Regions from separate parts of the Pseudoduganella sp. R-32 genome, predicted to be linked through region 1. Evidence: predicted binding sites of a transcription regulator. Region 1 holds the regulator's gene; each other region holds the start of a gene.
What was found. The regulator sigma-54, encoded in region 1, starts transcription at its own class of promoters, with help from an activator protein. The targets are predictions, from matches to a motif close to TGGCANGNAANCTGCTTT.

Region 1 (5,439 bases):
GAGGTAGAGCGCATCCGCGGCGCCGACCGTCAGCCCGGTGAGGCCGAGCCACATGCCAAGCTGGCCCGGCGCATGCGACAGGAAGTGACTGCCGCCCACGTCGGGAAACAGGCCGATGTTCACCTCGGGCATCGCCATCCTGGTACGGCCCGTGACGATGCGCACGCCGCACTCCGGCCCGCCCTGCGCGATGCCCATGCCGCCGCCCATCACCACGCCATCCATCAGCGCCACATAAGGCTTGGGGTAGAAATGGATTAAATGGTTCAGCGCATATTCTTCGGTGAAGAAGTCCTCCAGCAGCGCGCTGCCGCCTTGCGTATTGCCGCGGCCGACGTCGTGGAAGAAGCGGATATCGCCGCCTGCGCACAGCGCGCGTTCGCTGCTGCTGCGCACCACGACCGCCGCCACCGACGCATCGTCGCGCCATGCCAGCAGCGCCTGCGTCATCGCGCGCACCATGTCGAGGGACAGTGAATTGAGGGTCTTGGGGCGGTCCAGCGTGATGAAGCCGGTACCGTTGGAGAGTTGGGTGTGTACGTGTTCGCTCATGCAAATATTCTAACGCACACTGGTCGCAAAAAAGGGCGCCAATTGCGCCCTTTGGTGTGCTGCACGGCCAGTCCTTTACATGGCGGTGGGTGGTGCCTCATACGTATCCGGGAAATGCTTGATGGCCGCATGACTGTGGTTCTGCACACGGTCCTTGTATTTCATGACCTGGCGATCCAGTTTATCAATCAGGGTATCGATGGCGGCGTAAAGGTCTTGCGACAGGCTTTCGACGTAAACAGTTTTGCCAGACATGCGCAGGTTGATTTCGGCTTTCTGGCGTTTCTCTTTCTCGGTGAGGTTATCTACAGTCAGGATGACAGCAATATCGATTACTTGATCGAAATGGCGCTTGACTCGTTCCAGCTTGTTCTGCACGTACTCGCGAATGGCTGGGGTCACTTCGACATGATGTCCACTGATGGTGAGATTCATACACACTCCTAAAGATGATGTCGCTCTCGAGTTCGTGCACGCCGAAACGCACAGAGGAACCCATGCACTGCACTACAACGATTTGCGGAGGCTAACTGGAGGGATCTTCAACGCTTCTCGATATTTGGCAACAGTCCGTCGCGCAATCACCATGCCTTGTTCACCCAGCATGTCCGCAATCTTACTGTCGGATAAAGGATTTTTCGGGTCTTCTGCTCCTGTCAATTGCACGATCAGTGCCCGTATCGCAGTCGAGGAAGCCTCCCCCCCGGCTTCGGTCGCGACGTGGCTACCAAAGAAATATTTCAACTCAAACATGCCATGCGGGGTGAGCATATATTTTTGAGTTGTTACGCGAGAAATAGTGCTCTCGTGTAGTCCCAGTGTATCAGCAATTTCACGCAACACAAGGGGTCTCATGGCCACTGCGCCATGACTGAAAAAGTTCTTTTGTCTTTCTACTATCGCTTCCGCGACGCGCAGGATCGTGTCGAAGCGCTGGCGCATATTCTTGATCAACCACTTGGCCTCCTGCAGCTGGCCATTCATCTGCGACTCGCTCTTGCCTTGCTTGAGCAGGTTGGCATACAGCGCGTTCACGCGCAGGCGCGGCACCACGTCGTTGTTCAGGGTGACGATCCAGCCGCCGCGGCCCTTTTTCACGATCACGTCCGGCACCACGTAGTCTGACTCGCCTGACGCAAATTCGGCGCCCGGATGCGGGTTGCACTGGCGGATCACGCACTGTGCTTCGCGCAAGTCTTCATCGTCGCAGTCGAGCGCTTTCTTCAGCTTGGTGAACTCGCGCTGGGCGAACCAGGTCAGGTGCTTCTCGACGATGGTCAGCGCCATGCGGCGCGTCACCAGCGGCACGCCGGGCATGCGCCTGATCTGCAGCGCCAGGCATTCGGAGGCATTGCGTGCGGCGACGCCGGGCGGATCGAAGCTTTGCAGCAGCACCAGGCTGCAGCGCAGGTCGTCCAGTTCGATTTCCAGCTCGGGCGGCAGGCGCTCGTGGATTTCTTCCAGCGGCTCTTCCAGGTAGCCGTTCTCGTCCAGCGCATCGATGATCAGTTCCATCAGCGCGCGGTCGCGCGGCTCCTGCACGGTGACGCGCATCTGCTCGAGCAGGTGTTCGCGCAGCGTGCAGCCGGAAGCTTCCAGTTGCGGGCGGCTGTCTTCGTCGTCGGCGGATTTGCTGCCGGCGCTGGCGCTCCAGTCGGCGTCGTCGCTGCCGTTGCCGGCTTCATGGTCGCCGCCTTCATAGGTATCGCTTTCGCCGGCAGCGGCCGGGGCTTCGCCGCCCTCGCCTTGCGGGCCTTCAGCCGAAGGCGTGGCGGGAGCTTCGGTGCCATTGCCGTTGCCCTGGCTGATGGCGCCATCGGCCAGCAGCCGTACCGAGTGGTCGAGCGGGTCGTCAAGGCGCTCCAGCATGGGATTGTCGCCAAGCAGCTGTTCCAACTCCTGGTGCAGCTCCAGCGTGGACAGCTGCAGCAGGCGGATGGATTGTTGCAGCTGCGGCGTCAGCGCCAGGTGTTGCGAGGTTCGCAGTTGCAGTGTTTGTTTCATGGCCTTCGTTTACATGCGGAAGTGTTCGCCGAGGTAGACGCGGCGAACGGATTCGTTGGCAATGATGTCGTCCGGGCGGCCCGAGGCCAGCACGGCGCCCTGGTTGATGATGTAGGCGCGGTCGCAAATGCCGAGGGTCTCACGCACATTATGGTCGGTGATCAGCACACCGATATTGCGCTCCTTCAGGAAACGCACAATACGTTGGATTTCGATCACGGCGATCGGATCCACGCCGGCAAACGGTTCGTCGAGCAACACGAAGCGCGGGTTGGTGGCCAGGGCGCGCGCAATTTCCACGCGGCGGCGCTCGCCACCCGACAGCGACAGGGCCGGGTTCTCGCGCAGCTTCTCGATTTGCAAGTCGGCCAGCAGCGATTCCAGGCGCTGCTTGATTTCCGCCTTGGGCAGAGGCTTGCCGTCCACCTTCTGCAGTTCCAGTACGGCACGAATGTTTTCTTCCACCGTCAGCTTGCGGAACACCGAAGCTTCCTGCGGCAGGTAGGACAGGCCCAGCGTGGCGCGCTTGTGGATCGGCAGGCTCGACACGTCGGTGCCGCCGATATCGATGGTGCCTGCATCGGAAGCCACCAGGCCGACGATCATGTAGAAAGAGGTAGTCTTGCCGGCACCGTTGGGACCGAGCAGGCCGACCACTTCACCGCAATCGACTTGCAGCGAAACGTCGTGCACCACCTGTCGCTTGCCATAGGTTTTCTGGAGGCCGCGCACGACCAGCGTGCTGGCGCAGTTATTTGCTTGCATGCTTACTTCTTCTCCGTCGGCGTCGCTGGGGGTTCGGTACGGGTCGGCTGGATCACCATGGTGCCGCGACCGCCGCCGGGCTTGCTCTCCCCGCTGGCCGAATTGCGCACGCTGAAAAATTCCTTGCGGCTGTCGTAAGAAATGAACTCACCCTGCACTTCGTCGTTCTGCTTGCCGCCTTCCAGGCGGCGGATGGTGGCCTTGTTGAACATCTTCACCAGTTCAACCTGTTCCTCGTATTCGATGCGGTCGGCATCGCCTTCCACCCACTGGTCGCCGGCGCCGTCGCGCTTCTGGCGGAAGGTGGCTTTCTTGCCGTCGCCAAACAGCGTCACTTGCTGGAAGCCCTCCGGCGTCTGCTTGACGTAGGCGCGCTCGGCCGTCATGGTCAGGGTGCCGCGGGTCAGCTTGACGCCGCCCAGCAGGATGGTAACCTGCTTGACGTCGTCGATGTCCATCGAGCCGTAGCTGATGTTGGTCGGCTTGTAGGAGTCGGCTTTCTCGGCCAGCGCCGGAGCGGCGACTCCCAGCAGCAAGGCTGCCGACAAGAGTAGTCGTTTCATGTTCATTCCTCAGTTATTGGTCCGCGGCCTTGGGCGGAATCTGCAGCGTGCCGTTGCCGGCCAGGTGCATTTCGCGCGTCGCATTATTGGCGCGCATGCTGTTGGCCGCAGCAGTCGTATCCCCCAGCCGCAGTTTCACCGGATGATCGGTTTCCATGCGGTCTTCGTCCGGGAAGATCACCAGCTTGTCCGATTCCAGGTGCAGCAGTTGCGATTGCGGCGATGCCGCGCGGTCGATCGTCACGCTGCCGTTCAGGGTGACGCGGCTGTTGGTGTCGTCCACGCGCGCCGTATTCGCCACGATCTCCATCGGCGGCTTCTCGCCGGCCAGGCTGTGCACGCGCGGATTGTCGATCTCGGACGAATCGTCGACCGGGCGGTGGGTCAGCTTGTCGCCGGCAATGATATAGCTTGGCTTGCCATCCTTGGTCATGCGCACGAAGGAGAAGTTATGGATGATGTAATCCGGCTCGTTCATGCGCTTGTCGGCCTGCATCTGTTCGTCCGCGCGGTTCAGCAGCTCGAGCAGGTAGAAGCTGCCAAGCGCCGCCAGCAGCACGAAGATCATGCCGATCGACAGGCGGAAGCGGTGGGCGGTCCTCTGGTTACGCATCGCTTGCCCTTACACCAGGAACTGGGCCATCACGCGGTCATAGCTGCCGCTGGCGCGCAGCACGAATTCGCAGGCCTCGCGCACCGCGCCGCGGCCGCCCGCAGCTTCGGTAATGTAGTGGGAGCGATCGTGCGCCTCCTTGCGGCCATTCGGCACGCTGACCGCAAAGCCCACACGGCTCAACAGCGGCAGGTCCACCACGTCGTCGCCGATGAAGGCAACCTGCTCTTCCGCCAGTCCCAGGTCGGCCAGCAAGGCCTTGAACGGGGTCAGCTTGTCGTGGCCGCCCTGGTGCACGTAATCGATGCCCAGGTCCTTGGCGCGTGCCAGCACGATCGGCGTGCGCCGGGCGCTGATGATCGCGGTCTTGATGCCCGCTTCCTGCAGCAGCTTGATGCCCAGGCCGTCGTGCACATTGAAAGTCTTGACCATTTCACCGTCGGCGCCATACGTCAGGCTGCCGTCGGTCAGCACACCGTCCACGTCAAAGATGAACAGGCGCACCCTGGCTGCACGGGCAAGCAGGTCTTCGCGTTCGAGCGTCATCAGATCACCTTGGCGCGGGTCAGGTCGTGGATGTGCAGAGCGCCAACCAGCGTGCCGTCGGCATCCACCACCAGCATCTGGTTGATGCGGAATTCTTCCATCACCGCCACGGCGTCCACCGCCAGCTGGTCGGGGCCGATGGTGCGCGGGTTCAGGTGCATCACGTCCTTGATGACGACCTTGCTGAAGTCCTGGACTTTTTCGATCATGCGGCGCAGGTCGCCGTCGGTGAAGACCCCGACCGGCTTGTTGGCCGCGTCGACGATGGCGGTCATGCCCATGCCCTTCTGGGTGATTTCCAGCAGAGCATCGGGCAGCCGCGTTTCCAGGCCCACGGCCGGGATGGCGCCATCCTTGCGCATGATGTCGCGCACATGCGTCAGCAAGCGGCGGCCG
Region 2 (5,439 bases), 1.4 Mb from region 1:
CAAGTAGGCGCTGTAGCTGACCAAGCCGACGCCAACCATCAGCCGGCTGCCCAGGATCTTGCCGACCGTGGTCGACGGGACTGCGAACAGGATGATCAGCGCTGCGCCGACCGTGGGCAGGAGCGCGTACACACTGGGGAAGGGCGTGTATTTGCTGAAAGCGAAAATGCCGGTGCCGATCAGGCCGAGGCCGGCAAGGCTGGCAAGTTCGCGCGTGCGTTGCGAATGCCGGCCGGCGCCAGGGCGCGACATGTAATAGGCGCACAGCGCGCCGATGGCCAGCTCCCAGGCGCGTGTGGGCAGCAGGAAGAAGGTGGCGGAAGGGTCCCTGGCCACACCCCATTGCGCCGCACCGAGGCTGGCCAGCGCCGTGCCGACCAGCACCGCCAGCAGCAGGCGCTGGTCGCGGCGCCAGAACAGCATCAGGAACAAGGGGAACAGCAAGTAGAACTGTTCTTCGACCGCCAGGCTCCAGGTGTGGAGCAGGGGCTTGAATTCGGCCGAGCTGTCGAAGTAGTCGCTCTGCTCCCAGAACAGGATATTCGACGCGAAGGCGGTGACGGCCACCAGGCTTTGCGCAAAGCCTTTCAGGTCGTCCGGCACCAGCCAGAGCCAGGCGAACGGCAGGCAGGCAAACAGCAGCAGGAATAGCGCCGGCAGGATGCGGCGCGCCCGTCTTTCATAGAAATTGAGGATGGAGAACTGGCCAGCTTCCAGCTCGTGGATCAGGATCGTCGTGATCAGGTAGCCGCTGATGACGAAAAAGACGTCGACGCCGACGAAGCCGCCGCCAAAGAACTGGAACCCTGCGTGAAACAGGATTACCGGCAGGACGGCAACCGCCCGCAGACCATCGATTTCCCTGCGATATTCCATGTAATGCCCCTGAACTCAACGCAAGAAGATACTACGGGATTGTCATTGATGCAATATGCTGTGGCGTCGACGCCTCGGCTCAGGGTTCCTGCTCTTCGCGCAGGCGGCGCCACAGCGTCGTGCGGCTGATGCCCAGGTAGTCGGCGGCGGCGTCACGGCGGCCGCCGAAGCGGGCCAATACTTCGGTGACGCTGTTCGGCGCGGGGGCGGATGCATGGGGCGCAGGCAGTTGCGTTGCCGCCTGCGGCAAGGAATGCAGTTCGGGCGCGACGCCTGCAACGAAGCTGGGCGTCAGGGCCTGCAGCGGTTCGGCGGCGAGGAACAGGGCGAGGCGTTCGGTCAGGTTGCGCAGTTCGCGTACATTGCCGGGCCATTCATAGCGCAGCAGCAGGGGCGCGCAGGCGGCCAGTTCGGCCGGCAGGTTCGGATGGGCGCGCGCGCCCAGGCTGGCCAGGGCGGTACGCAACGACCATTCGGCCAGCGGCAGGATGTCGGTCGGGCGCTCGCGCAGCGGCGGCAGCGACAGGCGCAGCACGGCCAGGCGGTAGAACAGGTCGGGGCGGAAGCGGCCCTCGCGCACCCTCGCTTCAAGGTCGCAATGGGTGGCGCTGATAATGCGTACATTGACCGGAATCGGCCGCGTGCCGCCGACCCGCACCACTTCGCGTTCTTCCAGCACGCGCAGGAGCCGGGTCTGCAGTGCAAGCGGCATTTCGCCGATTTCGTCGAGGAACAGGGTGCCGCGGTTGGCTGCTTCGAACAGGCCGGCGTGGCCGCCGCGCCGGGCACCGGTAAAGGCGCCTTCCTCATGGCCGAACAGTTCCGACTCCAGCAGCGATTCGGCGATCGCGCCACAGTTCACCGCGACAAAGGGACGGTTGGCGCCGCCCAGCGTGCGCGGGGATTCGCGGTGGATGGCTTGCGCCACCAGTTCCTTGCCGCAGCCGGTTTCACCCTGGATCAGCACCGTGGCAGGCGACTTCGCGTACAGCACGACCGCCTGGCGTACGCGCTCCATCGCCTCGGACTCGCCGCGCAGGTCGGCCAGTCCATGCTTGGCGCGCAAGGTGTCGGCCACCACGTGGCGCCTGCTACGGTTGGATTCCAGCTGCGCCAGGCGCGCCAGTTCAAGTGCGTCGTCGAAGGCCTGGCGGATCGATGCGGCGGAATAGACAAAAACGCCGGTCAGGCCGGCTTCTTCGGCCAGGTCGGTGATCAGGCCGGCGCCGACGATGGCCTTGATGCCGGAGGCCTTCAGGTCATTGATCTGGGCGCGTGCATCTTCCTCGGTGGCATAGGTGCGCTGCTCGATCGGCACGCCGAAGGTGGCGGCGAATTCCGCCAGCGCCGGCATGTCTTCCTGGTAGGTGATCACGCCGATGCGGCCGGAAACCTTGCGGGCGCGGGCAAGGGCTTGCATGAAATCGAAGCCGCTGGCCTTGGCGATCACCACGGGTACCGACAGGCGTCCCTTCAGGTAGGCCGCATTCGAGCCGGCCGCAATGACGGCATCGCAGCGCTCCGTCGCCAGGCGTTCACGGATATGGCGCGCAGCCTCGTCGAAGCCAAGGTTGATCGGTTCGATATCGGCCAGGGCGTCATATTCCAGCGTGATGTCGCGGAACAGCTCCGACAGGCGCGAGACGGAAACCGTCCAGATCACCGGCTTGTCGGCCGGGTCGAAGGGCAGGGGAGTGGAATGTCGCATGTTTCACCTGAAACGTTTCACGTGTTTCAACATGAAACATTATACTCTGGCGCCCGCGTTGCAAGTGCTTGATTTTGCTGGGAAGCCACGGCTGGCATGCCACTTGCACTATGGACGGCAAACATTCCTCAAACAGAAAGGACATCATGAGCCAATATTCCGCAGGCGCCGCCTTCCGCAAGGCCGTGCAAGAAGAATCCCCGCTGCAGGTGGTGGGCGCGATCAACGCCAACCACGCCCTGCTGGCCAAGCGCGCCGGCTTCAAGGCGATCTACCTGTCGGGCGGCGGCGTGGCTGCCGGCTCCCTCGGCCTGCCGGACCTGGGCATCTCCAACCTGGACGACGTGCTGACCGACGTGCGCCGCATCACCGACGTGTGCGACCTGCCGCTGCTGGTGGACGTGGACACCGGTTTCGGCGCCTCCGCCTTCAACGTGGCGCGCACCGTGAAGTCGATGATCAAGTTCGGCGCCGCCGCCATGCATATCGAAGACCAGGTGGGCGCCAAGCGTTGCGGCCACCGCCCCGGAAAGGAAATCGTGTCCAAGGGCGAGATGATCGACCGCATCAAGGCTGCCGTGGACGCGCGTACCGACGAAAACTTCGTGATCATGGCCCGTACCGATGCGCTGGCCGTGGAAGGACTGGACGCCGCAATCGACCGCGCAGTGGCCTGCGTGGAAGCCGGCGCCGACATGATCTTCCCTGAAGCGATGATTTCGCTGGATATGTACAAGCAATTCGCCGCAGCGGTAAAAGTCCCGGTGCTGGCGAATATCACCGAATTCGGCTCCACCCCTCTGTTCACCGTGGAAGAACTGAAATCCGCCGACGTGGGCCTGGTGCTGTACCCGCTGTCCGCCTTCCGCGCCATGAACAAGGCTGCGGAGAATGTGTACACCGCGATCCGCCGCGACGGCACCCAGCAGAACGTGGTCGACACCATGCAGACCCGCGCCGAATTGTACGAGCGCATCAACTATCACGATTTCGAACAGAAGCTGGACGCCCTGTTTGCAGCCGCCAAAAAATAATTCGACGATCCGAGGAGAGACCAAAATGACCGAGCAAGCCCCAACCTTCAAGCCTAAGAAATCCGTCGCCCTGTCCGGCGTCGCAGCCGGCAATACCGCCCTGTGCTCCGTAGGCAAGACCGGCAACGACCTGCACTATCGCGGCTACGACATCCTGGACGTGGCCACCACCTGCGAATTCGAAGAGATCGCCTACCTGCTGGTGCACGGCAAGCTGCCGAACATGGCCGAACTGAAAGGCTACAAATCCAAGCTGAAATCCCTGCGCGGCCTGCCGCAAGGCGTGAAGTCGGCGCTGGAAGCGCTGCCTGCATCGGCTCACCCGATGGACGTGATGCGTACCGGCGTTTCCGTGCTGGGCTGCTGCCTGCCTGAGAAGGACGACCACAATATCGCCGGCGCGCGCGACATCGCCGACCGCCTGATGGCTTCCTTCGGTTCCATGCTGCTGTATTGGTACCACTACAGCCATAACGGCAAGCGCATCGATGTGGAAACCGACGATGAAACCATTGGCGGCCACTTCCTGCACCTGCTGCACGGCGAAAAGCCGTCCGAATCGTGGGTGCGTGCAATGCATACCTCGCTGATCCTGTACGCGGAGCACGAGTTCAATGCCTCCACTTTCACCAGCCGCGTGATCGCCGGCACCGGTTCCGACATCCATTCCGCCATCACCGGCGCGATCGGCGCGCTGCGCGGTCCCAAGCACGGCGGCGCCAACGAAGTGGCGCTGGACATCCAGCAGCGCTACGAAAACGCGGACGAAGCGGAAGCCGACATCCGCAACCGCGTCGCCAACAAGGAAGTGGTGATCGGCTTCGGCCATCCCGTGTACACCGTGTCCGACCCGCGCAACGTGGTGATCAAGGAAGTGGCGCGTTCCCTGTCGCAGGAAGCCGGCTCGATGAAGATGTTCGACATCGCCGAACGCCTGGAGTCGGTGATGTGGGAAGTCAAGAAGATGTTCCCTAACCTGGACTGGTTCTCCGCCGTGTCGTACCACATGATGGGCGTTCCGACCGCCATGTTCACCCCGCTGTTCGTGATTTCGCGCACCTCCGGCTGGTCGGCGCACATCATCGAGCAGCGCATCGACAACAAGATCATTCGTCCAAGCGCCAATTACGTCGGCCCTGAAGACCTGGCCTTCGTACCGATCAAGGATCGCAAGTAATCATGAACTCCCAATACCGTAAGCAACTCCCTGGCACCAAGCTGGATTATTTCGACGCGCGCGAAGCGGTCGATGCGATCAAGCCGGGCGCCTACGCCACGCTGCCGTACACCTCGCGCGTGCTGGCGGAGAACCTGGTACGCCGCTGCGATCCGGCCACGCTGACCGCGTCGCTGTCGCAGCTGATCGAACGCAAGCGCGACCTGGACTTCCCATGGTTCCCGGCCCGCGTGGTGTGCCACGACATCCTGGGCCAGACCGCGCTGGTCGACCTGGCCGGCCTGCGCGATGCCATCGCAGAGCAGGGCGGCGATCCTGCCCTGGTCAATCCGGTGGTGCCGACCCAGCTGGTGGTCGACCACTCGCTGGCCGTGGAATGCGGCGGTTTCGATCCGGACGCCTTCAACAAGAACCGCGCCATTGAAGACCGCCGCAACGAAGACCGTTTCGACTTCATCAACTGGACCAAGAAGGCGTTCCAAAACGTCGACGTGATTCCGCCGGGCAACGGCATCCTGCACCAGATCAACCTGGAACGCATGTCGCCGGTCATTCAAGCGAGCGATGGCGTGGCCTATCCGGACACCCTGGTAGGCACCGACTCGCACACTCCGATGGTCGACGCGCTGGGCGTGATCGCCATC
Region 3 (5,439 bases), 1.6 Mb from region 1:
CGCTTGCGTTGCCTGAACTGCGTGCCAGGTAGGTGGCGCCGTTTGGCACGTCGCCGTGCGCGGGGCCAGGGCCGGGGCCGTGCGTCAGGCGGCTGTTGAGGAAGACGTAGCCTTTGTCGCTGGCATTCGGCACGCGCGCTTGCAGGACATACCCGCCGCTGCTGGCGCTGGTAGTGTCGCCGACCGAGCGGATTTCGCTTTCTTCGAACAGGGCTGCGTGGCTGCCTCCCCAGATGAAGTCGACATTGCCCGCCACCAGCGTGCGGTAGAACCAGGACCAGCCTTTCAGGTTCAACGTGTCTTGTTCGCTGTAGAAGGCGGCGTCGCGCGCAATCAGCCGGCCGTTGTCGTTGTTGAAGTACAGCGTTTCCGCCTGTGCCGAGATGTTGGCGGCGCGCAGGGTGGTGTTGCGCAGGGTGAGGGTGTCGAGCAGCAGCATGTCCGAGGTTTCCACCAGCATGACGGAACGTCCACCCCCAGCAGTGGCGCTGGTGCCTGGAGCCTGGCTGGCGCCGGTGCCGGGATTGAGGGTGTCGTGGTTGGTGTATTGGATTACCGTGCCGTCGCGGCTTTCACCGCGCAGGGTGACGTTGTCCTTGCCCCGCAGGTAGAGCAGTTCGTTGTAGCTGCCGTTGCGGACCGTGACCGTGGCTGGCGTGACCTTGTCCACGTTCTGCATCAGGAAGTTCAGCGCTCCCTGGACGGTGGCGAAGTCGCTGCCGGCATCGGCTCCGACCACCAGGTCCGGGCCCGCCGGAGCCGCAGCCTTTGTCGTGAAGGACCAGTTACCCAGCTTGCCGATGCCGACGAAGGGTGTACCACCCAGCGTGGCGCCATTGAATACGCCGTTCGCTATCGCAACGTAGTATTCGGTTGCGTAAACGAGCTTGCCGTTGTGCGGCTTGATTGTCACGACGTTGCCGTTGATCGTAATCGGATGGGTATTTACCTTGCGTACTGCCGCCTGGCCGGGGTAGCCCAGTTCATCGCTCTCGCCGGACAGCTTGATCACATCGACCAGCGCATCGTCCATCTTGCGGAAGATGCGGATGGTGCCGCTGCTGCCCAGTGATGGCGTGCTGTCGAATGCCAGGCGCAGGCTGGCGTCCACCTGGGCCTCGCCCTGTGCCGCAGCGGGAGAGGCGCGGTCGGCCAGGGTGTAGGTTTGCGTCGGTTGCACGAATTGCGCACCGATGGTGGCGCTGATCAACCGTACCAGCGTCGGGTCGCTGTCGCTGGTCACGCGCACCGTGGCGTTGCCGGCGCCGACCGGCGTCAGTGCCAGCGTGTTGCCGCTGATGCCGACTGCCAGCACCGCCGGGTTGCTGGAACTGGCGCTATAGCTGTCGGCCGATCCATCGGGCTTGACGGCGGTAACAGCCAATTGCAGCGGCGCGTCGCCCGCTTCGGCGGTGTAGCTCGTGGTGGCGGGATTGAGCGTCAGCTGCGCGGGCTTCAGGCTTGGGTCGCCAATCCGCACGTCGTCGATCTGGAAGGATTTGTTGGCGGTGTACAGGCCGACCAGCCCGCGCGCGCTGAAGGTAGTATCGGTCACGGAGCCAAGCGATTCGCCATCGAGATAGACCGTCAGCGTGCTGCCAATCATCTCAAAGCGCACGGTATAGAACACCGAATCCATATTGATTGGCTTGCGCACTTGCTTGGGGCGGGTCAGCGCGCCATTCAGCATCCTGGCGATTTCAACCTGGGTGCTGGTGTTGGCGTTCTGGACATTCAGGCCGGCGCCGTACCAGTTGCTGGCGTTGGTGTAGCGCGTAATCAGGTAGAGCTGCTTGTTGCCGGTGGTGCTGTTGGTTTGCGGCTTGATGCGCGCTTCGACAAAGTAGTCGCCGCTCGGCACATTGGCCATGGCGGCTGGCTTTAGCAGGGCCAGCACGCCGCCGGTCGTGGCGGCGGTGTACTGCATCAGCATATTCGTCGCGCCGACCGCTTCCGCCTTGACGCTGAAACTGCCGTTCGCGCCGGCCACGGGCAGCAAATCCCAGTTGGCGGAGGTGCCGGACTGGAAGTCGTCGCAGAAATACAGGCCGCTCGGCGGGCAGCTCAGGGTAAGGATCGGCGTGCCGCTGGTGTCGCCCGTGCCGCTGATGCTGATGGACAGCTTGCCGGCGCCGGCCTGCGCCAGCGCGTTGGCCTTCACCAGGGAGGTAGGGCGCACGCTGTAGGTATATGGCGGCGTCCACGTCACGTTATTGTTGATGGTGCATCCTCCAAGCAGGGTGCCGTTCAGCAGCGAGCCACTGTCCTTGAAGGCGCCGGTGGCGGCGCCGCCCGGATTGACCACGATATTGCTGCAGCCCTGGGCTCCGGTGATGTCGAACACGTTCGATTGCGACAGGATCCTGGAGTTGTAGCCGGCGCCGATGCTGTACAGGTTCGCATACACCGCGGCATCTCGGCTGCCGGTGAAATAGTTGTTAAACAGGTGGACCTGGCCGTAACGCACGCGCGGTGCGCGGCTGGACACGTTGCGGAAGACATTGTTGCTGAAAGTGACGCGCAGCTTGCCTTCGTCGGCTGTGGCGCCGTCGCCCGAACCGATCAGGTTGTTCTTGTGGTGCTCGCCGAACACGTTGTACGACACTGTCACGTAGTCGGATGCGTTGGTGATGTCGAGCGCCCCATCGTGGCATTGTTTCAGCTGGCCGTTTTCGATCGGCAGCAGGTTGTCCGTCATCGGAGCGTCAGTGAATGTATTGTGGTCGATCCAGACGTGGTCGGAGCCTGAAACGCCGATCGCGTCATAGGCCGAATTCCATGCACCATTGGCGCCGTCGTTCGGGTCCCACACCGGCCCCACGTCGCAGGGCGCAACGATCTTCAGGTTGCGGATGATGATTTGCGAGACGCCGACAAGCTGGATATGGCCGTTGACGATGCCTGCGCCGGCTCCAGCACCGACCAGGGTCGTATTGCTTTTCAAGCGGATCGCGCCGCGAATGGCCTGGTCGCCCGTGTTCGCGTAAGGCACGCCTTCAGTCATGTCGATCGTGCCGGTGATCTTGATGATCTTGGGATTGATGCCGCCGTTATTGATGGCGTTGACCAACTGGGCGCGATTGCTCACGCTGTAGATTTGCGAAGCGATGGCGGCTGAGCCGCCGGCGGTTCCGCCAGCTTGGCTTGCCCAGCCGTCGGCCGGGGCGGCGACGCGCGCCGGATCGTCGGCCGCCTGCGCGGGCAGGCATAACGCTGCAAGCAGGGCGAGCGCGATCCTGAAACCTTTGAGTTCCATAAGATTCTCCTTGGGGGAAAGGGGGACAGTGTCAGCTGCGTCGTGTGCGGCGGCGGCCTGCCGCCAGCGCGGCAAGGCCGCCCAGCATCAGTGCAGCGCTGCCCGGTTCCGGCACGGCGGTGGCATCCAGCTGGGCCGTGATGCTGGCAAATTCGGTCCAGGTGGTGCCGCTCAGGTCGATGTCGATCGAGTTGCCGTTGGCGCCCAGCGACAGGATGGGCAAGCCGCCGATGCCGCTGGCGTCAAGCAGTTTGAAGGCGGTCAACGGTGCAGCCAGGGTGCTGCCGAAGTCAAAGTGGAACTGGTATGTACCCGGCGTGACCGCGTTATTTGCGATCACGGTCAACAGGCCGCTGGCGTCGAAGTCGAAGCCGAACATGGCATCGGCGCTGAGGAATTCGACGCCGGTGCCGGTTGGATCAAGGGCGGTGGTGTTGGCGCCCGGTTCGGGTTGGAACAGGTGGTCAAGGCCGAGGATGGTGTCGGGCGAGCCGTTGTAGGTGGCGGTGATGACGGCATCCTGCAAAGGTAACGGTGCTGCGTGCGCAATTCCGGTGGCGAGTACGGCAGCCACCAATGTCTCCATTATGGTTTTTCTCATCGTGTGCTCCGGTGGGGCTGAATAGGCGTGCCTGATCGGCACTGCCGATCTTATATTGGCCTGACCAATATTTCAATCAATCAGGCCAAATGTGATGCGGTCAGACCACGTTGCCTCGCGGAAATACAAGTCATTCTGTCGCGACCATTCAACACTCCACGCCACGAAGGTGTCATCGCCCGCAGCGCAGCGGCTGCAACCACAGGACGTAGCAGTGCTTAAGCCAAGGCAAGCGGTACCAGACAAGCAAGCAAGAGCGTTCCGCATAACCCGGGGGCTGCAAGACACGCCTATCGAGCATTAACTTTCGCATGACAGGGAAGCATTAATGTCAGCGTCATGCCTCATGGTGTCCGGCCTTGAGTCAGGTTGGACCATAAGACAAGTGCGCCTTCGCGATCAACTGGCGAGAGCCTCGTTGATTCCAGTACTTCCGACATATCCGAGTCTGAATACTTTGTGTAGAGCGCATAGCCATTCGAAAAGATCGAGATGCTATAAAGCGGGCCAGACGCCGACCCGCATTCAATCCAGGCATCGGGGTGGTCGGCGTCGGCTTTCTCAAAGAGCTCGTCAAGCGCGGTTTCCATTTCCGCTATTGTCGGATTGCGCAGGGAACTTCCGAATACCTTGGTGAGAGTAATCCATTCGTGCATGTGGTCCTCGATACAGATACGTGCCTGAAGCGTCAGGCTACATTCTCGAATTTGGCCGTGAAGCCAATCACTTTGCCCCCTGAAGCTTGAACAGCCCTCAGCACGAATACCTGCATTTCCGGCGAGACCGTTTCAAGAGGCATTGTGATGAACTGCGCCTTGGAAAACAACAGAAGCCAGAAGCCGGGAAAACACCATATTTCGACAACCGATGACCACTGCATGGTGGAGCTTCCAATGCCCGACGAAACTGAAAACGTCGATGCGTCGGCAGTGAAGACCGCTTGCGGCCTTCCCATGTCATGCAGCTTTGCCATCACGCTGCGATAGTGGACCACATAGATTGCCAGAACAATGGCAAAGGCAAACGCCAGAGCGGCGCCAAGGGCGCCAATGAACCAGGACGATTCACCTTCAACGAGCAGCCACACGAAGGCAATGGTGGCGAATGATAGTGCCAAAGGAAGGCTTATGCCGACTGACCGGCGCCAGAACGCCAGCACTGCTCGACGGAGGAGTTGTTTGTCATAGGTGAGCGTGGCTTGATGGGACATATTATTGGAGGCCACTGGGCCACCTGTAGGCGAGAACCATGGACTTTGGATAGAAGTGTTCCCGTACCTGTCCAAGCTGATTACCTCCGAGGAGGTAAACGAATTCTTGGTCTTCCCTCAAATAGAAGCCTACGTGTCCTTTCCAGCTGGCCGGATCATCTCGCCAAAGAACTGCAACGCAACCAGGTACCGGACGTTCAATTTCCTCACCCCACTCAAGCCACGATCTGGCGAGAGCAGACGCCGTACCGGCAATGCCCGCTTGTGCAAACGACCAATTGACGAACGATGAACACCAGGACACTTTGTCATCGTAACCTTCGATATTGGTGCCTGCGTGGTATGAATTGATTCGCGGGTTGCTCGAACCGA

Region 2: prpB (methylisocitrate lyase) is a predicted target of sigma-54. The motif match lies at 2,677-2,694, and genes of this name have one in related genera.
Region 3: ACN9MU_RS11785 (PEP-CTERM sorting domain-containing protein) is a predicted target of sigma-54. The motif match lies at 4,066-4,083, and genes of this name have one in related genera.

The regions. Positions count from the first base shown of each region.
Region 1 covers NZ_CP183987.1:1,024,439-1,029,877, reverse strand. Annotated here, with positions in the region: gene ACN9MU_RS04815 (enoyl-CoA hydratase/isomerase family protein) at 1-552, opposite strand, end outside; gene hpf (ribosome hibernation-promoting factor, HPF/YfiA family) at 628-987, opposite strand; gene ACN9MU_RS04805 (RNA polymerase factor sigma-54) at 1,060-2,556, opposite strand; gene lptB (LPS export ABC transporter ATP-binding protein) at 2,566-3,321, opposite strand; gene lptA (lipopolysaccharide transport periplasmic protein LptA) at 3,324-3,884, opposite strand; gene lptC (LPS export ABC transporter periplasmic protein LptC) at 3,898-4,497, opposite strand; gene ACN9MU_RS04785 (KdsC family phosphatase) at 4,507-5,043, opposite strand; gene ACN9MU_RS04780 (KpsF/GutQ family sugar-phosphate isomerase) at 5,043-5,439, opposite strand, start outside.
Region 2 covers NZ_CP183987.1:2,440,627-2,446,065, forward strand. Annotated here, with positions in the region: gene ACN9MU_RS11160 (acyltransferase family protein) at 1-876, opposite strand, end outside; gene prpR (propionate catabolism operon regulatory protein PrpR) at 956-2,584, opposite strand; gene prpB (methylisocitrate lyase) at 2,731-3,618, shown strand; gene prpC (bifunctional 2-methylcitrate synthase/citrate synthase) at 3,644-4,795, shown strand; gene acnD (Fe/S-dependent 2-methylisocitrate dehydratase AcnD) at 4,798-5,439, shown strand, end outside.
Region 3 covers NZ_CP183987.1:2,576,236-2,581,674, forward strand. Annotated here, with positions in the region: gene ACN9MU_RS11780 (pectinesterase family protein) at 1-3,256, opposite strand, end outside; gene ACN9MU_RS11785 (PEP-CTERM sorting domain-containing protein) at 3,288-3,857, opposite strand; gene ACN9MU_RS11790 (hypothetical protein) at 4,202-4,513, opposite strand; gene ACN9MU_RS11795 (YcxB family protein) at 4,546-5,082, opposite strand; gene ACN9MU_RS11800 (TIGR02594 family protein) at 5,069-5,439, opposite strand, start outside.